Regions from separate parts of the Roseobacter sp. HKCCA0882 genome, predicted to be linked through region 2. Evidence: riboswitches for the same ligand, from Rfam matches in the RefSeq annotation. Region 2 holds a riboswitch; the other holds the start of a gene.

Region 1 (10,417 bases), 520 kb from region 2:
CTGTTCGAAATCGTCTATACCGAGGGCGGCGACCCCGCGCAGATTGTCGAAGCGCGCGGCATGAAACAGGTCACGGATACAGGCGCGATTGAAGCGGCGGTAGACGAGATCATTGCCGCCAACCCCGCCCAAGTGGAAAAGGCCAAGCAGAACCCGAAACTTGCGGGGTGGTTCGTGGGTCAGGTGATGAAGGCCACAGGCGGCAAGGCAAACCCTGCCGCTGTGAACCAGTTGGTCAGCCAGAAACTAGGGCTGTAACCCTTCTCAGGCGGGCCGCTCAGGCCCGTCTGCATCAATGGCCAAAGCGTGAATTTCGCCCATCAAAGGCTTGCCGATGGCATCATGCACGGCACGATGGCGCGCAATGCGCGACAACCCCGCCAATCCATCGGCCCGGATCACCACGCGAAAATGACTTTCGCCCCCCTCTTGATAGCCGCTATGGCCACGATGGGCCTCACTTTCATCGTGAACATACAACACTTTGGGATTGAATGCTTTTTCTAATGCGTCACGAATTTTTTCGGTTCTTGTCATGAAAATCTTCACCCTAGCCCTTCACCTTCGCCACCAATAGCTTAGACTGCCCGCTCCGAGTCGAGAAGGACAGGCCCATGACCTACAAAGATCCATTTAATTTTGATCTTCGCGTTTCGACCGACAAGAAAAAACGCAAGACGGGCCGGCGTGGCATGTCTGGGGCATTTGAAACCTCTCAGCGCAAATGCGAGCATCCCGCCTGCGAAGAGGCGGGGCAGTATCGCGCGCCCAAATCCCCCGACAATCTCGAAGATTTCTTCTGGTTCTGTCGCGAACATGTGCGCGAATATAACCTCAAATGGAATTTCTTTGAGGGCACGACCGAGGCCGAGATGGAAGCGCAGCTTGACCGCGATCGCGTCTGGGACAGGCCGACCAAACCCTTCAAAAAGTCGGTTGAGGAAAAAGCATGGGCGCGGCTAGGCGTGGATGACCCGCATCAGGTTTTGGGCGGCAATGCCACCCGTAATCCAGGGCAGGCAGGTGGGGCACAATCGGGGCGCAAACTGCCGCCAACAGAACGGCGTGCGCTTGAGATTTTGGAAGCACGCGACACGATGAACAAGACCGAAATTCGCAAATGCTACAAAGCGCTGATCAAGGTTCTGCATCCCGATATGAATGGCGGTGACCGCTCGGATGAGGAACGCCTCCAAGAGGTGGTCTGGGCTTGGGATCAGATCAAGATCAGCCGTAATTTCGTGGACTAAATGGCACAGCTGCCGCAGCATCATGTCAGCACCCTAATCCTTGGCGCGGGGGCGGCGGGGATGATGGCCGCGACCCATTCAGGCGCGCGCGTTTTGGTGATAGATCACGCAAAAGCCGCGGGCGAGAAAATCCGCATCTCAGGCGGCGGGCGATGTAACTTTACCAATATTTACTGCGACCCTTCGGCGTTTTTGTCCGAAAATCCGCATTTCGCCAAATCTGCCCTGTCGCGATACGGCCCTTATGATTTTTTAGATTTGGTCAATCGCCACCGCATTTCATGGCATGAGAAAACCTTGGGGCAGCTTTTCTGCGACACATCTGCGAAAGAGATCATCGCAATGCTGCGGGCCGAGATGGCGGCGGTCGGTGCCGAACTTTGGCTAGAAACAAGCATTTCTTCAGTGCGGCAGAGCGGGGATAAATTTTGCGTATTAGTCGAAAAACAGGGCCAAGCGCGCGAGATATATGCCGATCATCTCGTCGTGGCCACGGGCGGAAAATCCATCCCCAAAATGGGCGCTACAGGCTTGGCCTATCAGATTGCAGAAACCTTCGGTCACCGCGTCACCGACACCCGCCCTGCCCTTGTGCCCTTTACGTTTGACGAGGGGCAACGCGCGCGGTTCGCGGCGCTGGCTGGGCTCTCCCTGCCTGTGCGCGCCAAAGCGGCCGATGCAGAATTTGACGAAGCCATGCTTTTCACCCATCGCGGCCTGTCTGGCCCCGCAATTTTGCAAATTTCATCCTATTGGCGCGAAGGACACGAGATCACGCTGCATATCGACCCCGAAACGGATTTTTTCGCTGTCCTGCGCGAAGCGCGGGGTCAATCAGTCAAGCGCAGCCTGCAAGGGGTGTTGTCCGATTATCTGCCCAAAGCCTTTGTTGCGGATTTTGGGCAAATCCAAAGCCTTGCCGGCAATATCGCCGATTGCAGCGATGCGCGCCTGCGCGAGATTGTCGAGGCATTGCAAGATTGGCGACTGCGGCCCACAGCCACCGAAGGGTATCGCACCGCCGAAGTGACCTTGGGCGGTGTCGCGACCGATGGCTTGAGTTCCAAAACCATGCAATCCACGCATATCTCCAACCTCTATTTCATTGGCGAAGCCGTGGATGTCACGGGTTGGTTGGGCGGATATAACTTTCAATGGGCATGGGCCTCGGCCGTTGCGGCAGGGGCGGCTATCCGCGCCAAAAGGCAGGCATGAACAGCACCAAAACCGCCAACAACTCAAGGCGGCCAAGCAACATGCCCAGCGTCAAAATCCACTTCGCCGCATCATTGAGCGGGGCAAAATTGCCAGAGGGGCCAATCACATCCCCCAATCCTGGCCCGATATTTGCCAAGGCGGTGGCAGCCCCGGACACAGAGGTGACGAAATCTAGCCCCGTCAATCCCAAAGCCACCGCGAAAATCCCCAACAACACAAAGAACAGCACAAAGAACCCCATGACGGAGGAGAGGACATCTGCCGAAACAGGCCGCCCCTCAAAGCGAGGTTCGAACACACCATGGGGGGCCGACAGGCGGCGCACTTGGGTGGAGATGGATTCGAGCAAGATCTGATAGCGGAATATTTTGATTGAACAGGAGGTCGAACCCGCACACCCCCCAATCAAGCCGACAAAGAAGAACACCACCACGGGCAAAGGCCCCCAGAGCTGGTAATCCACCGAAGAATAACCTGTGCCAGATATGATGGAGGTAATGTTGAACAGCCCTTCGCGGATCCCATGCTCGAGATGGTCGCCATTCGCGATAATCCGATACACTGTCATGATCAGCACAAGGGCCGTGATGACCCCAAGATACGCGCGCACTTGGCTGTCACGATAAAGCGGTTCTGCCGTGCCCGCCAAAAGTTGCACAAAGCGCACAAAGGGCAGGCTTGCCAAAATCATGAACACCGCCGCGACATATTCAAGCGGGCCTTGATAAACCCCAAAAGAGGCATCTGTGTTCGAAAACCCACCCGTGGACAGCGTGGTAAAGGCGTGGAAGATCGCGTTGTAAAAGGTCATGCCTAAGGCCCAATAAGCCAGAAAGCACAGGAAGGTCAGCGCCACATAGATCACCGAGATGCGCGCCGCAATTTCAGTTGCGCGGGGCAAGATTTTTCCCATTGTTTCAAATGCCTCGGAGCGGAAGATTTGCATCCCCCCCACCCGCAATTCGGGCAAAAACACCATCGCGACCACGATGATACCCACCCCGCCAAACCATTGGATCATCGCCCGCCAAAGGTTCAGCCCGTGGGGTAAATATTCCAAGCCTGTGAAAACAGTTGAGCCTGTTGTCGTCAGCCCTGACATCGCCTCAAACACTGCATCGACAATCCGCGCATCTGTTGCGCCGAACACAAAGGGAAGCGCTGCAAAGATCGGCAAAATCGCCCAAATTGCGGTTGTCAGAAGAAAGGTCTGTTGCAGGCTCAGGCCCTGCTGCACCGCATTGGCGCAGGAAAACACCAAAGCAAGGCCGATAAACACCGAGATTGCGGCAGACTCGGCAAAGACACCCCATTCGCCATTGGCAAAGGCAAGATCCACCCCCATAGGCACAAGCATCGATACCCCAAGAAAGGTAACGATCAGGCCAATGACATATCCAACGGGGCGTATATCAAACATGAGGCAGAGCGTTGGCCCCTGACTTAGGCAGTGTCAAGCATGGAAGGGCCTAAAACCCCGCCAAAGCCTTGATCTGGGGCTTCATTTCATTTGCAAACACCACGCCCGCAGTTTACTGTGATCGTTAGTATACGACCGGACTGCTTCGTCAGACCGAGCAAAGCCTCAAGACAGCGTCACATCTGTGACCCGCGTCTTGGGGCTTTTTTCGTATTGGGTCTTGGCCCTTAGCCCATATGGAACAGGCTTTGGAACAGGCGCGGGTCAAGGCTGGCCTGTTCAAACGTAGCGCCTTCGGTCAAGAGGCTGACCGCGTCATGGCTGTGCAGGCTTTCTTGGTGGCTCGCCAAAACACGGAAATCGCCCACTCGTGGATCAGCTTGCAACTCGCCCGCGAAAAGGCGGGCCGCATCTTCCACAAAGATCGGGTTTGCAGCGTTTAACTCTGCGAAGGCTTGTTCATCCTCGCGTTTCACCATGACCTGCGTTTCTGTTGGCACAGCGCGGCGCGCCATCTCAATCAGGTCTTCAAACCACAAACACCCTGCGTCAGGGGCAATCTCGACCGAAATCCGCACAACAGATCGCTGCGAATGCGGGGTGGCCAACTGCCCACGCGTGGCGCGCGCATGTTCGCTCAATTCAAGCGAGCAAGGGCAGGTCGAAGAATAAACGTAATCCAGATGCACCAATTTCTGGCGCACCCCATCGCGCTCGACCAGTTCCAGCGCAATGTCATAATATTGATAACCCGAAAGACCAGACCGCAGGCTCTGCACCTTCATTGGGAAGGAAACGCGCATTTGGATACGCGCATCAAAACTTTCGAGGTCGGATTTGTAATCATCAAGCGCAGCTTCGATCACCTCAAAGCTAAACGTCTTTTCGGCATGGGCATAGAAGCTGCGCATGATGCGGCTCATATTGATGCCCTTTTTGCCCGCCTCTAGGCTGACGGTGCCCGTCACCGAAGTTTCCAGCATCACATCGCCATTGTCGCGGGTGTGATAGCGGATAGGCAGGCGGAAATTGGAAATCCCCACATGTTGGATTTGACGCTTGGCCCCTTTAATAAGCGAGGCAGGGCCATTTTGAAGATCAGGAAGACCCGCCTTATAGGCTGCGTCCACTTTGAAATCCTGCGGATAGCTGCGCGAAAATTCGGGGTAATCTTGGGAGGGGGTCAAAAGTTTGGAGACAGCAGGATCAAGGGCGGCACGCTCCGCCATGCTTGCGCTTTCCGCCCACTGTTTCAAAAGCGCCAAGGCCGCACGGGCCTCGTCTTGGGTCGGTTCACTCGCAACTGCACCAATATGGACGTTCATCTCATCACCCCTTCGGCCACGCGACCTTACCATCATATGGGTGTTGGTGCGCGGAATCCAAACTTGTTTTGTGAATAATTTACGATTGTGAACGCCGAACGGATCAATATTGGCCCGACAAATATCGACCAATTCCTTGAGTTTCCAACAAAATCCTAAAAATAAGGGTTAATTTGCAGCACGCGCAGCACCGAGCGCGTGTTTCAAATCCCTTAACAGGTCGTTAACGTCCTCAAGCCCCACCGACAGGCGCACAAGACCAGATGTAATGCCCAGATGTTGCTTTTGATCCTCAGGCAAACGCTGGTGGGTCGTTGTGGCAGGATGGGTGATAATAGATTTTGCATCGCCCAAATTATTTGAGATTGTAATGATCTCTAACGCGTTGAGGAACCGAAACGCCGCATCGCGCCCGCCCTCCAGTTCAATCGCGATCACTGTGCCGCCTTTTTGCATTTGCGTGAGGGCAAGCATGGCTTGCGGGTGGCTGTCGAGATGCGGATAGAGCACCCGCGCCACACCCGCCTCCCCCTCTAGCCCTTGCGCAATGGCAAGAGCAGTGTCGGCTTGGGCGTTAACCCGCAGGTGGAGCGTTTCCAACCCCTTGAGCATAACCCACGCGTTAAACGGCGACATCGCCGCGCCTGTATGTTTCAGATAGGGTTCCACGGTCTTGCGAATGAACTCACGGGTGCCACAAATCACCCCGCCCAAACACCGCCCCTGCCCGTCAATATGCTTGGTCGTGGAATAGATCACGACATCAACGCCCAGTTTGCGGTTGTCTTGAAACAAGGGAGAGGCAAACACATTATCGACCACCACCAAAGCGCCTGCATCATGGGCCAGACGCGCAACGGCGGCGATATCGACAACCTGCAACGTGGGATTCGAAACACTTTCAAAGAATACAGCGCGGGTTTTGCCCTTGATGATTGCGGCCTCCCATTGGGTCAGGTCATCGCCATCCACAAACGTGACCTCAACCCCGTAACGGGTCAAAATCTCCTCAAGAATGTAGAGACAAGACCCGAACAAGGCGCGCGCAGACACCACATGATCACCCGCGCGCAACATGGACATCAGCGCGCCATTCACCGCCGCCATTCCAGAAGCGGTTGCAAAAGCATCTTCTGTGCCTTCAATCGCCGCGATCCGATCCTCGAACATTGCGACAGTCGGGTTGCCATAGCGGGCATAGATAAATTCCTCACGCCCTGCTTCGATAAAGCGGGCCTCGGCCGCCTCGGCGCTGTCATAGACAAAACCTTGGGTCATAAATATTGCCTCAGACACTTCGCCGTATTGGCTACGGCGGGTGCCTGAATGCACCGCGCGTGTCTGCGCCGAAACGGTATCGGGCAAGAATTTCAATCCTATGGATTGCTTGGCAGCTGCGTCTGACACTTTATATCCCTTCCATCTGAACGGTCGGGCATCATGCGGCAAGCAGGCCTCGACCTCTTTAGCGGCATTTTTTTTGTGGCCCGCAATCCGGTAAACAAATCGCCACGGTACAGGGCATTACGCCTTGCCATAATTAGGGTCAAGGGGCTGCAATACAATACCCGCCGCCACGCTGTGAGATTGCAACCATGACAGATACATTCCAAATCTTTAACAGCCAAACCACCGCAAAGCTGATTAAAGAAAAATATATGTATAAATTTTTAAAAATTCATTACCACATTGGGTTGCAACGGTGAAATCCAATGCAAGGGTGAAAAAATGATCGATCCTAAGTCCTCAAAATCGACCCAACCGTGGTTGATATTTGGCCACTCGGGGTTGCCGAATTGGCGCATGTCGTGATCGTCGAACAGTATTTTCCGCAAAGAAGTCGAGCGTGGCGTTATTTAATTGAGACGGTGAAACGCGCTAATAAGAAATTGGTTGCAAACATCAAAGATAATCTTGCAAGTGCAGACACAGGACGGATGCTCCGCTCTGCAACTGATGAAGACACCTTCAAGATGGACGCGAAATTGCGCAACACGTTGGCCGCTGGCAAAGACAAAATCCATATGCAACGCTTCCTAAGCGCTGATATGTAAGGCGACATTATGCATTTTATGAAAAACGCGATCTTTTCAGGGCGCAAGTTTCGGCGCGGTCTATGGATGGGAGCGGCGCTTGGCATTTTGGTGGGCTGTCAGGCCATGGGGCCAGCCGCCACGGACCAGAACGGAGTATCAAGCAGCATACCTGTAACCACCCCCTCTGCCGAAAGCGCACTTTACGCGCAATATTATGCCCAAACCGAGGCACGGCTTCTGCGTGAGGGGTTATTGCGCCAATCCACCACCCCCTCGGATGCCCCTGTCTCGCGCCGTGCTTTGGCGCGCAATTTCGAAGCCATTGCGCTATATGATGAATATGCAATGGAAAACGGTCGCTTTGTTGCCCGTCAAACCCCCTCGCGGCTGAGACGATGGATTGATCCTGTCCGTATCGAAGCACATTTTGGGCCAGCAACCGACCCGCAAAAAATGGCAAGGGATCGCCAAATTCTGACCGATTACGCCCGACAACTCAGCCGCGCCGCGGGGCATTCGATTGATTTAGTTGGGTCGGGTGGAAATTTCCATGTGCTGTTCATCAGCCGCGATGAGCAGGCAGAAATCAGCCCCTATCTGCGCAGTATCGAGCCTAGTATTGATACCTCAATCATCCGCGAAATTGAGAACCTGCCGCGCCATACGTTCTGCTCTGTCTATGCATTTGCGCGTTCAAATGCGCGGCCAGAATATCGAAGCGCTATTGCCGTAATCCGCACCGAGCATCCGGATTTGATGCGCACATCCTGCATTCATGAGGAAATCGCCCAAGGGTTGGGATTGCCCAATGACAGCCCCACGGCGCGCCCCTCGATTTTTAATGATGATGAAGAATTCGCCCTTTTGACCGCGCATGACGAATTGCTGTTGCGCATGCTGTATGATCCGCGCCTGGAGATTGGCATGACCCCCGATGAGGCACGCCCCATTGTCGATGCGATTGCTGCGGAATTAATTGACACTTCTAGCTAACGACGACTGCTCACGTTCATTTTTGATTTCATTGAATGGGTAGACTGGAACAGTGATCGTTGAGGCGACGTTTTCAGCAACCATGATATTGGGTGGCCAGATCAAAGGCACCTCCACGCGCCTGCTCCCAATTTATCGTGAGGGCAATTTCGTAGAGGCCAGCGATGACACGCCACTCTTTCAGATTGGCGCGATGCAATATGGCCGCCCCATTTTGGTGCGTGCCTTTGACCTCGAAATGAGTTTTGAGGATGCGGTCAAGCTTTTGATGGTGAGTTTTGACTCGACCATTAAGGCCAATCTTTCGGTCAACCTGCCGCTTAATCTTCATGTTTATACTGCAGACAGCTTGAAGCATGGAAAAATGACACGGATCGAAAAAAATGATCCGTATTTCAACGTAATTTCAATGGTTTGGGGGGATATGCTAAAGCGTGCGTTTAACAGCCTACCCCCCCTATAGCTTTACGACTTGGTCGGATCAAATCCGTAAATCCACTCAAAGCGTTGCGCCAGCAGATACGGCGCGTAGCGCGTTACCATGCGTAACCCTGTATGCGCGGCCACCCGAAACAGGCTTGGCCGCATATGATAATGGTCTGCATTGTCCGAGGCCGCCTGAACAATCCGTGCGGTGCGGGGGCGGCGCAGCGCCTCATATTCAGCCAAGGCCCTTGATAGATCATGCGTATCCGAAAGGCGCGCTGCCAAGATCCAAGCATCCTCCAACGCCATATTGGCCCCTTGCGCGAGGAAGGGAAGCGTTGGATGCGCTGCATCCCCCAAAAGCACCATCTGGCCATTTTGCCAGTTGCGCGCGACCGGATGGCGAAACAACCCCCATTGATAGCATTCCGTCACGCGGCCTAAATAGGCACGCGCCTCGGGGCAAAAATCACCAAATCGGCCCGTCAGCTGTGCAGGATCGCCCCGCTCCAACCACGAGTCCTTAACCCACTGGTCATGTTCCTCAACCGCCACGATATTGATCAATGTCCGGCCCCGAAGCGGATAGATCACCATATGACGGGCAGGCCCCATAAACACCTGCACATCGCGCAACGCATCGCCCTGTTGCGCCTCAATCACGGCGCGCCACGCAACTTGGCCCGTGAAAAACGGATGCCCACGCGGCTCAAGATGGGTGCGGATGCGGGAATGCAATCCGTCTGCCCCGATAATCACATCCGCACTTTCGCGCTGATTATCAGCCAAAATCACTTCACGCCCCTCGACCCCCGTCACAGCCGCGCCAAGGGTAATCTCAACCCCAAGATCACGGGCACGACTGGCCAAAATCTCGATCAAATCCGCCCGATGGACATAGTGATATGGGCGTCCGTGACGGGATAAGGGCACACGCGCCACCGCCGCCCCTTTGCGAAAATCGCGCAGATATACGGCATTGGCGCGGGGGGATATCGCGCTGATCTCTTCGGCCAACCCAAGGCCTGCTAACGTGGTCATCCCATTGGGGCTAAGTTGAAGCCCTGCCCCAAAGGCGCGGATTTCCTCGGCCTGTTCTAGCACGCGCACCGAAGCGCCCCGTTGCGCAAGGCAGCAGGCCGCAGCCAAGCCACCAATACCTGCCCCAATCACCAAAATATTGCGCCCGATAAGCATGCTCAGCCTCGCACCCGTCAAAGAAAAAAGGCATCCGAAAAGATGCCTTTTTTAATCTTATAAACTCGCTGCGCGCAATCAATCGTCCCGATGGACTTTTTCGCGGCGCTCATGACGCTCTTGTGCTTCAAGCGTCATGGTCGCAATCGGGCGCGCATCCAGACGTTTAAGGCTGATCGGGTCGCCTGTGACCTCGCAATAACCATATTCGCCCTCATCGATACGGCGCAAAGCAGCATCAATCTTGGTGATCAGCTTGCGCTGACGATCGCGGGTGCGCAATTCAAGCGCGCGGTCTGTTTCCTCACTCGCACGATCCGCAACATCAGGGATGCTGCGCGTGCCATCTTGCAGCGCGGTGACAGTTGTGCGGCTTTCATCAAGCAGATCAGCTTTCCAGTTGAGCAGTTTCCTGCGGAAATACTCTAACTGTCGCTCATTCATAAACGGCTCGTCCTCGGCGGGACGATAGTCTTCTGGAAGAAAGGTCTCAGCTTTCATCTCGTTCCCCTCAGCGGCGGCTGACCCGATTTTTGATTTTGCATCAGACGT
Region 2 (10,417 bases):
GCTGCGGCACTGTCCTTGAGAATCGCGAGATAGAAAGGTTTTGTCAACGCTTTGCCTTTCAGGCGGCAGATCGCCAGATCGCCTGAGGCCACTTCTGACCGGACCGAGCGCGCCAGCACGATGGACGCCCCCAAGCCGGCGGCCACGGCGCGCTTGACCGCTTCGGTCGAGCCAAGGTTGCCGACGGTGTTCAACTCTGCCGCCTGCGGGCCAAGGGCTTCAGTCAGGAGCGTGCCCGTCCCCGTGCCTCGTTCACCGCCCAGAATGCGAAGCGTCTTGAGTTCGTCGAAGCTGATCTCGGGCCTGGTGGCAAAGGCATGGTCCGGCGGCAGGATGATCACCATCTCTTCGTGGGCCCAGGCCCTTGCGGACACGGCGGCATGCGACAGGGGCCATTCCATCGCGGCAAGGTCAACCTCACCGGTCAGGAGCATCTCGGCGATCTTGGGATTCGGGGCCGATACGACCTCCCACAGCATCTTGGTGTCCTGGGTGGCCAGAAAGGCCGCCAGGTTCTGCGGCATGACATACGAGGCGATATTGCCACTGCAGCCGATCTTGAGCGTGTCGGAAAGTGCCGCATCGCGCGCCCGGGTGGCAGAGGCCAGAACCTGCTGGGCATGCGGCAGAAAACGCGCGCCAGCCGGGGTCAGGCGGCTGCCCGCGTGGTTGCGGCTGACCAGCTCGGCCCCGAGATCGCCTTCGAGCTTCTTCAGGTGCTGCGACAATGTCGGCTGCGCAATGCCGATTCGTTCGGCGGCGGCCTGAAAGCTGCCTGCTTTGGCGAGGGCCACGAAACTGTGCAGGAGCGTGATGTTCATCGACCCAGAACCTCGGGGTTGAGCGCGTTCCGGGGGCAGCCGCCCTTGAGGGTGGTGATGATGCAATCGGCGGCGGAGGCGGCGATCTGGCGGCGGACATCGGTGACGGCCGAGCCGATATGCGGGCTGAGCACCGTACGGTCGCTGGCGAGGATATCGGGATGGATCCGGCGCGGCCGGTCCGGCCTGTGCCAATCCTCCATTTCGAAGGTATCCGCCGCGTATCCGGCAAGATCGCCCGCGTTCAAGGCCGCAGCGACCGCCGCTTCATCGACAAGCGATCCGCGCGCCGGATTGACCAGGTAGGCACCGGGCTTCATGCGCTTGAGGAAATCGGCATTCACGATATGCAGGGTGCGGGGCGTGAGGGGCAGCGCCAGCACGACGAAATCAGATGTCGAGAAGACCGTGTCCAGCGGCGCATATTGGGCGGCAAGCGCTTTTTCCGTGGTCGGATCGAGACGTTCTTCGTCAAAATAGAGACGGCTTCCCCGGAAGCCCGACAGAAGGCGCATCGTCTCGCGGCCTACCGCACCTGCGCCGATCACGCCGACCGTGGCACCCTGAATGCTGCCACCGTAGAAGCGGGGGCGCCAGCCGGCGAATGCGCCGGAGCGGACATAGCTGTCACCGGCACGCATGTTGCGGGCCAATGCGATCATCAGGCCAAGGGCCAGTTCCGCCGTCGGTTCGGTCAAGAGGTCCGGAACATAGGTGACCAGCACACCACGACGGGTGCAGGCGGCCACATCGAGGTTGTCAAAGCCCTTCAGGGCCCCGGCCACGATTTTGAGATCGGGACAGGCGGCAAGGAAATCATCATCGATACATTCGGTCATGAAGGCCATGACCGCAGCCGCATCGCCGCAGAACGCGCGCAGGGCATCGGGGGAGACAGGCTCGCGTTCGGTATTGGCCACGACATCGCCAACCGTCTGAAGGCGCGCGATGGTTTCGGTTTCGATCCAGTTCGGGACCACGATCTTGGGCTTCATCAGCATTCCTCCGGGCAATGTGGAGTTTGGCTAGCAGGATTTCCGCGTTATCGCAATATGTAATAAAATTGTCATAAATATTGCTTATCGAAAGGTAACTACGATGGAGAATCGATACCATGGACGGGTCACCAAAGCTTGCCGCAACCGATATCTTGAGCCTGCACGGAATCGAGGTGGTCTACCCAAACGGCACAAGGGCGCTGCACGAGACGACCTGCCAATTCTCGGATGGTGAGTTGACGATCCTGCTTGGGCCGTCGGGTGCCGGCAAGTCGACCTTGCTGCGGGCCTTGAACATGCTGACGCGCCCCACCGCCGGCACGATCTTGGCCAAGGGACATGGCGCGCTGGAAACGGCTGCGGATATCCGTGCCCATCGCCGCGATACCGCGATGATCTTCCAGCAGCATCAGCTGATCGGGCGCATGAGCGCCTTGCGGAACGTCCTGATTTCGCGTCTTGGCCGGCATTCCCTATGGAGCAGCATGAGCGGGTTTTCCATGGCCGAGCGGCGCCTTGCACTGCAGTCCCTCGAGCGCGTGGGCCTGTTCGACAAGGCGCTTATCCGCTGCGACAGCCTGTCGGGCGGCCAGCAGCAAAGGGTCGGCATCGCGCGCGCCCTGACCCAGGAGCCCAAGCTGATCTTGGCGGATGAACCGATCGCGTCGCTCGATCCGGCGTCATCGAACCGGGTGATGACCATCCTGCGCGATGTCTGCCGCGAGGATCGCATCCCGGTGATCGTGAGCCTGCACCAGCTTGATTTCGCTAAGGCCTATGCCGACCGGATCATCGGCCTCGCGGGGGGCAGGATCGTGTTCGACGGCCCGCCCGAAACCCTGACCGACACCGCTCTGACGCGCATCTACGGCGCGCACGCGGACAGCGCCACCTGACTTCATCAACCCTAGGAGACCCAAAATGAAGACGATCCTGACCTTTACCGCCCTGCTTCTGGGCACGACCGCGGCCTTTGCGGCGGGTGATCACGACCCCGACACGCTGCGCGTCGCCCTGCTGCCGGACGAAAACGCTGCCACCGTCATCCAGAATAACAAGCCGCTGGCTGCCTACCTGGAAGAGACCCTGGGCAAGGATATCGAGCTGATCGTGACGACCGATTATTCGTCGATGATCGAAGCGATGCGTTTCGGACGTGTCGACGTCGCCTATTTCGGGCCGGCCTCTTACACGATCGCAAAGGCCAAGATGGAAGGTGGCGACCTGGATATCGAGCCCTTCGCGGCCCGTGTGAAGGATGGCAGCACCACCTATCAATCCGTGCTGATCGCGAATGTCGAGAGCGGCATCGATTCGATCGACGATATCGAAGGCAGCGGGATCGACGTGGCCTTCGGCGACCAGGCGTCCACCTCGAGCCATTTCGCACCGAAATACACCATGATGCTGGAAGGCGTCACGGAAGGCGACGATTACAAGCAGAACTTCACCGGGGCGCATGATGCCGTGGCGCGCAATGTCGAACTGGGCAATGCCGCTGTCGGCGGGTTGAGCCGCCCAATTTTCGAAAGCCTTGTGGCGAAAGGCACGGTCGATCCGGCCAAGGTGGTGGTGATCGGATATTCCGCCGACATTCCGCAATATCCTTGGGTTATGCGCACCGACATGACCGAAGAGCTGGAGCAGGGCATCAAGGACGCGTTCCTGTCGCTTGAGCGTGGCACCGAGGCTGGAGACGCTGTGTTGAAGCCGTTCAAGGCCGATGGCTTTGCCGCGATCACGGATGCGGATTACGACATCATCCGCGACATCCGCAAGAACCTCCAGTCCAACTAAGCCAGCGACCGAAGGACAGCACCATGCGCCGCCCCGTGACCGATACATCGACCTTGACCGATCCCGAGATGATCCTCGCCGAGGACAGCAAGGGGCGGCGCATCCTGTTTCTTCAAATTCTTGGCGTCCTGGCCATTGTCATCCTGTCGCTTTGGCTGACCGGTATGCTAGACGGAGACCGCCTGGCGCAGGGCCTGCCGGCGATCGGCGTCCTGGTCACCGAGATGCTCCCGCCCGATTTCGGACGCTGGCGGGATTGGATCGACCCGCTTTTGGAAACGCTGGCCATGTCGATCGCCGGAACGGCGCTGGCCATCGCGCTGTCGCTGCCGCTGGGGTTTCTTGCCGCGCGCAACACGACCCCCAACAGGATCGCCTATCAGATTGCGCGCTTCGTGCTGAACACGCTGCGCTCGATCCCGGAGCTGATCCTGGGCATCATCTTTGTCGCCGCTGTCGGTTTCGGGATGCTGCCGGGTGTTTTGGCCCTGGGGCTGCATTCGGTTGGAATGGTCGGCAAGTTCTTCGCCGAAGCGATCGAGCACGCGCATCCGGCCCCGATCGAGGCGACCGAAGCTTCGGGGGCGACGCGGATGCAGGTGATCCTGCACGGGGTGTTTCCGCAGGTCTTTCCGCAATTCGCCGATGTCAGCATGTATCGGTGGGAGTACAATTTCCGTGCGTCCACTGTAATGGGCATGGTTGGCGCAGGCGGAATCGGCACCGAGCTTGTCGGGTCGTTGCGGCTGCTGGATTATCCGCAGGTCGCGGCGCTGCTTCTGGTGATCCTGGGCTGCGTGACGCTGGTGGACATGCTGAGCAATGCGCTACGCTCGCGTTTCAAGTGAGGCAAGGTGCGGCGGTTCAGATAGCCGAACCCTGGGGACGGCTGTGTCAGAAGAACTTTGCTTGAGGCAGGGCAGGGAGCGGACTAGCGTCAGGTTATGACCAAACGCTCCCCCTTCAAGTATTTCAAAACCAGTCCTGAGATCATCCGCCTGGCCGTGATGCTTTATGTCCGATTTCCTCTGTCGCTGAGGAATGTCGAAGATTTACTGCACGAACGCGGCATCGACGTCAGCCATGAAACCATCCGGTTCTGGTGGAACAGGTTTGGGCCGATGTTTGCCTCCGAGATCCGCCGGCGACGTGTTCAGCAACTGCGTGCGTTTTCGCCATGGCAATGGCACGTGGACGAGGTCTTCGTGAAAATCAACGGTGAGCGGCACTACCTCTGGCGAGCTGTCGATCATGAAGGCGAGGTGCTTGAGAGCGTCGTCACCAAGCGAAGAAACAAGGGTATTGTCAGAGGAACTTGTCTTGAGGAGGGGCAGGGCGCTGGCTAGCGTCCCTGCATGACCAAACGCTCGCCTTTCAAGTGCTTCAAGACCAGTCCAGAGGTCATCCAGCATTCGGCCCTTCACTTCGCGCCGCCGTCCTCCGCAAACACCACGCCAGCCTGATCGGCCCAAGGCAAGCCCGCACACTCTGACAGCTGCATCACGGTCACGGCAGATACCTCTCGCCGAAACACCAGTCGTTTCAAGACCTCAGGCGCGAGATATGCCAACCGCAGCTGCCTGCTGACATGGCGCTCTGCGAGGTTCACGGCGATTGCCAGGTCGCGCACTGTGCCGAACTCTCCGGCTTCCATCCGCCGCCGCCAGGACCATGCGCGGCCGATGGCACGCAGGATATGCGGATCTTGGGTGTTATCCTCGCTGGGCAGGTAATCGGCGGGCGGCATGATTTTGGGCCGCCCGTTTTTCTTGCGGAGCTTGAGGGGGACGAAGACTTGGATGGTGTCGGGCGCGGCCATTATTCCGCAGCCTCAAGCTGGCGTGGGGTCATCATCTCCCGCATGACACCGGCTATCCCGTCGGTCCGCAAGTCGATCACTAGGCCTTCAGCGGTCACTGTGACGCGCCGGACGAGCAACTGAATGATGCGGGCCTGTTCGCCCGGAAAGAGCTGATCCCAAAGCTTGGGAAACTGTTGGAGCGCCTCGATGGCCTCTGCCTCGGGTATATCCTCGCGGTCCAGTGCAGCTATGACCTGTGCCGTGGTTTCTGGCGTGCGCAGGACACGGCGGATTTCCGTGATGACGGCTGCCTCAGCGGTGTCGGCCGGCAAACGCTTGGTCGCAAAGGTTACTGGTTATATCTGGCAGCGCACCCAAAGTTTCTTTGGCAGCGGATCAGCCGGCAGAGCATCTGGCGTACCATCACGCCAGAGCAGTTAGGGTCCTTTTCATTCGCCCGAAAGCGCTAGCGGTGGATTTTGTTTTTTACGATTTAGAGACCACAGGGATCTCCCCGGCGTACGACCAACCGCTGCAATTCGCAGCGATCCTGACGGATGAACATTTCGTGGAGAAGCAGCGTGTGAACCTTCGCTGCCGTTTAGCTCCCCATATTTTGCCATCGCCGCAGGCTTTGATCGTTACAGGGGTCACGCCTGATCAACTGACGGACCCAAGCCTGCCATCCCTTTTTGAATTCTCTCAGAAGGTCGTTGCACTGACAGAGCAGTGGGCACCGGCGATTTGGGTTGGCTACAACACAATGAAATTCGACGAGGAGGTGCTGCGGCAGACCTTCTATCAGAACCTGTCGCCGAGCATTTACGCCACCCAGTTCAACGGCAATACCCGCTTCGACATTATGACGGCTGTTTATACAGCCTACGTGCGAGACCCCGGACTTCTGGCCTGGCCCCAAGATGAAGCCGGGCGGCAGAGCTTCAAGCTCGACCGACTAGCCCCCGCCAACGGGTTCAATGGCCACAACGCTCATGACGCACTTGGAGATGTGGAAGCCACGATCCACATCGCCCGCCGGATAGCTGACAGAAACCCAAGCCTCTGGGCAGAACTCTTGTCCACTGCCCATAAAACGGAAGTTCAAGCCAAACTCGAAACCTTTCAGCCGATGGAGTTGGTCCTTCGCTTTGGAGGGGGCGAACCCCGTGCCTACACGGGAGTCTTTTGCGGCTACACCCCAGGGAACAATACACGGGCAGCATTCTTCGACCTAGATGCCGCTAATCCTGCGGATCTATTGAGCGCATCCGACGAGGCGCTCTTCGCGGCGGTTGATGCGTCCCCCAAAGTCATCCGTAGCGTGTCGACCAACAAGGCGCCGGCGCTCTTGAGCATGGCAGAGCCCAGTCCCGAACATCAGCGGCGCGCCGCAGTTATTGCAGCCGCACCAGAATTTCGAAGCAGGGTTGGGGAGGCGATGGCTGAGCGCTTTGTTGATGATCCTGAGGCGCCACCGAAGCCGGTTGAGGAACTGATCTACGGCGAGTTTTATTCAAACGCTGACAAGAACCTGCTTGGGGAGTTTCAACACGCTGACTGGCCACGTCGCCAAGAGATCGTTTCCAGCCTGTCTGATCGTCGCCTTCGTCAACTGGGCAACCGTTTGGTCGCGTTTCATAGCCCCGAACTTTTGACTACTGAGGAGACCGCGCGGTTCCGCGACTACCTGCGATCAAAGTGGTTGCCAGCGGCGGAAGAAAAGACCCAATGGATGACCCTTGGTCGAGCCGCCGAAGAAATCACCAACATCCAAGAGATGAACGGGACAGATGACGCGGTCATAGACGCCATCCGACAATTTTTCGCAGACCGCCGGAGGGTGCTTGATTGACGAGGCCGTCGGCTTTTGATATTATTACTAAATGCATCAAGAGCTGGGCTGACGCCCGCGCCAACCTGCCAAGACCGGCAAGGTGGTTTCCCGAGAGGGGATGCGGCCCTAGGCAACTAAAGGTCGTTAGCGTCGTCAGCCCTCCTCGGAAACGAAGGAGGGTTTTTTGTTTTCGACCTAACCAGATCAGGCCTCAAATCCTGACCAACCGTAACACACCCGGGCATTTGAACATCAGCTTGTGCGCCCTGCCAGATGGCTAAAGCACTAAAGAGAGGAAAGACCATGAACCAACTTTACCCATTTTCGTCTGAGAGCGTTTCTGCTGGGCACCCAGACAAAGTTTGTGACCAGATTTCAGACGCGATCCTAAGCGAGTGCCTCCTGCAGGATCCGGCATCACGTGTGGCTATCGAAGCCTCTATCAAAGACCACACACTTTTTCTCTTCGGAGAAATCACCTCGCGAGCGCGCATTAACGCCCCAGAAATCGCCAAAGATATCCTGGCTCGCATCGGATACGACGATCCTGCTTGGGGTTTGTCGATTGAACGCCTCCAAGTCATCGAGGCGATCTCTAGGCAGTCCGCCGAGATCGCATTCGGCGTCGATGGCGACGAAACCGGCGCAGGCGATCAAGGCATCATGTTTGGATATGCCTGTAACGAAACGCCAGAGCTTATGCCTCTTCCAATTACGCTCGCTCATCAGCTCATGCGCGCGCATCACAGTCTGCGGCGGTCTGAAGCGGGCTCGGGGCTGGGTCCTGACGCAAAAGCTCAGGTGACGGTGCTCTACGAAAACGGCCTGCCTCGAGAGGTCACGGACGTTGTCTTGTCAACGCAGCATCGCAGTAGTCTTGGTCTCCGTGCTTTGCGCGAACTGGTTATCGATGCCGTCATCAAGCCAACGCTGGGCGACCGTTGGCGACCAAATGTGCGGCTCCACATCAATCCCGCAGGGACGTTTCACATGGGAGGGCCTGCCGCTGATGCAGGTCTGACGGGGCGAAAGATCATTGTGGATACTTACGGCGGATCCGCTCGACATGGGGGCGGTGCGTTCTCGGGGAAAGACGCAACCAAAGTGGATCGGTCGGCAGCCTACGCCGCGCGCCAACTCGCCAAGGATGTGGTCAGCCGGGGCTGGGCGGACAGCTGTGAAGTACAGGTGGCCTATGCCATAGGTGAAGCAAGGCCTGTCAGTTTTGCGTTCTTGCCCACCGGTGATGCGAAAGGTCATGAAATTGCCAAACGATATCAGCTGGAAGGCATTGATTTGTATGGGCTCTTCGAACCAGCCCAGATCATCGAACGCCTGCAATTGCGCTTGCCAAGCTACCTTCGCACGGCTGCTTTTGGTCATTTTGGCCGCGATGATGTCAGTTGGGAAAAGCCGCTCGATCGATCGCAACAGGAGCGAGACCATGTCAGGGAGCTCGCCATCCGCGAACAGGTTGGCAGAACGGGTTTCGTATCAGGCTTGGCGCTGGACCAAGTGAAAGCGAAGCGTGCTGAAGACTACGCGGAGGCCCGCGCAGAGTTCATGGCAAGTCACATTTGAAGATAGGGAGAGAAAAATGTCCGATTTTGTGAAGTCTCTCGCTCAGTCTGCCGCTCAGATCGACAAGGTCGCTTCCGGCAGTCTTTATCCACATCAATCTGATGGGGTGGCCTTTTTGCTCTCGAAGCGCCGCGTCATCTTAGCAGATGACATGGGTCTTGGGAAAACCCGCCAAGCTATTGTTGCCATGGAAGTCGGCGCTCCTTCGGGGAAGATCCTCGTCGTGTGTCCAGCGTCGCTAAAATTGAACTGGAAACGAGAAATCCAGCTTGTTGACCCCGAGGCCTCAGTAGAGGTGCTTGGTGTTGATCGTGAAACACCTGATGACGCGCGTTGGATCGTTCTGAACTACGACATTCTCGGCAAGCATGCCGAGCGCCTGCATGGCGTAAACTGGTCAGGCGTGATCCTTGATGAAGCGCATTTCATCAGAAACGCCAGCCAGCGTACCAACCACTGCCTGAAATTGCTCGGTGTTCAGGCTGAAGCTCGAGCGCCAGTTCTTGGTCCAGACTTCGTATTCCTGTTGACTGGGACGCCGATGACGAACAGGCCGAAAGACCTGTTCAACTTGTTGCGCTGCGTTGGCCACCCTTCAGCAAGATCGTTTTTGTCTTATGCCAAGCGGTACTGTGACGCCTATCGCAACGATTATGGCTGGGTAACGACCGGTGCTTCGAATCTCGATGAGCTGAACCTATTGCTGAAGGAAGTCTCTATCCGACGGAAAAAAGAAGACGTGCTCGATCTACCGCCCAAGATCCGCAGCTGGGTGCCAGTGGATATATCGGGCAGCGCTGCAGCATTTAACGCAGTGGAATCGTTCGTCACCTGGTATTCGGGAACTGATCCTTCAAAGCCCAACGACACTGAGTTTTTGGCTCGCCTGACCAAGGTCAGAACTGCGTTGCACAAGGCGAAGCAAAAAGCCGTCGAAGAACGCATTCGGGACGTGGTGGCAAGCGGCGAGAAGGTGGTTGTTTTCACATGCTTCAGCGAAGGCATTGAACGCCACAAGGCTAAGCTAGGCGATACTGCGATCACGATCACCGGTGCTGATACAGCCGAAAAACGCATCGCCGCTGTTGACCGGTTCCAACAGGACGAAACCGTCAAAGTCGCACTGTGCAATATTATTGCAGGCGGCGTTGGCATCACACTGACTGCTGGCACACATGTGATCTTCCAAGATTTGGACTGGGTCCCTGCAAACCATGCTCAGGCAGAGGACCGCTGCTACCGCTTGGGACAAACCCGCCAGGTGACGGTTGAGTATTTCACAGCCGACGGCACTCTGGACGGCTATATAGCCACCCTGCTGGATCAGAAAATGAAGCTCATTGCAGCCGTGGAAGCTGAGGAACTTCCGGACACAAGCATCCTGCGTGAAATCCAAGACGGCCTCCGCCGCCTCGCCCCTGCATTGATGGAGGAGGCCCGAGCAGCGCGTGCCACTGGCGATGTGGCGCAACGGATTGAGAAACTGGCAGCGGCCCAACCGCGTGCCACTGCTGACACCAGTCCGCTTGGGGAAACAGGGCAGTGGGAGTTTACCAGTTCGAGAGACCCATCTGCGCGCTACCTC

Evidence for each region. A riboswitch is a leader RNA that binds a small molecule or an ion and turns the genes downstream of it on or off. The one in region 2 is predicted to bind S-adenosylmethionine.
Region 1: linked by a shared signal. The riboswitch ahead of metZ (O-succinylhomoserine sulfhydrylase) and the one ahead of metK (methionine adenosyltransferase) in region 2 are both predicted to bind S-adenosylmethionine.

What each region holds. Positions count from the first base shown of each region.
Region 1 is NZ_JBBLYI010000001.1:1,387,128-1,397,544, forward strand. It holds gene gatB (Asp-tRNA(Asn)/Glu-tRNA(Gln) amidotransferase subunit GatB) at 1-258, shown strand, start outside; gene AAC622_RS07055 (BolA family protein) at 265-537, opposite strand; gene AAC622_RS07060 (DnaJ domain-containing protein) at 615-1,250, shown strand; gene AAC622_RS07065 (BaiN/RdsA family NAD(P)/FAD-dependent oxidoreductase) at 1,251-2,465, shown strand; gene AAC622_RS07070 (TrkH family potassium uptake protein) at 2,440-3,888, opposite strand; gene folE2 (GTP cyclohydrolase FolE2) at 4,116-5,213, opposite strand; gene metZ (O-succinylhomoserine sulfhydrylase) at 5,382-6,578, opposite strand; SAM riboswitch at 6,658-6,736, opposite strand; gene AAC622_RS07085 (hypothetical protein) at 6,977-7,267, shown strand; gene AAC622_RS07090 (DUF2927 domain-containing protein) at 7,277-8,242, shown strand; gene AAC622_RS07095 (hypothetical protein) at 8,295-8,705, shown strand; gene AAC622_RS07100 (FAD-dependent monooxygenase) at 8,708-9,865, opposite strand; gene dksA (RNA polymerase-binding protein DksA) at 9,944-10,366, opposite strand.
Region 2 is NZ_JBBLYI010000001.1:868,071-878,487, forward strand. It holds gene AAC622_RS04545 (LysR family transcriptional regulator) at 1-821, opposite strand, end outside; gene AAC622_RS04550 (phosphonate dehydrogenase) at 818-1,816, opposite strand; gene phnC (phosphonate ABC transporter ATP-binding protein) at 1,936-2,715, shown strand; gene phnD (phosphate/phosphite/phosphonate ABC transporter substrate-binding protein) at 2,741-3,616, shown strand; gene phnE (phosphonate ABC transporter, permease protein PhnE) at 3,640-4,464, shown strand; partial or broken gene AAC622_RS04570 (IS6 family transposase) at 4,561-4,914, shown strand; gene AAC622_RS04575 (hypothetical protein) at 5,037-5,435, opposite strand; gene AAC622_RS04580 (hypothetical protein) at 5,435-5,749, opposite strand; gene AAC622_RS04585 (exonuclease domain-containing protein) at 5,890-7,269, shown strand; SAM-I-IV-variant riboswitch at 7,298-7,399, shown strand; SAM riboswitch class V at 7,482-7,550, shown strand; gene metK (methionine adenosyltransferase) at 7,555-8,832, shown strand; gene AAC622_RS04595 (DEAD/DEAH box helicase) at 8,849-10,417, shown strand, end outside.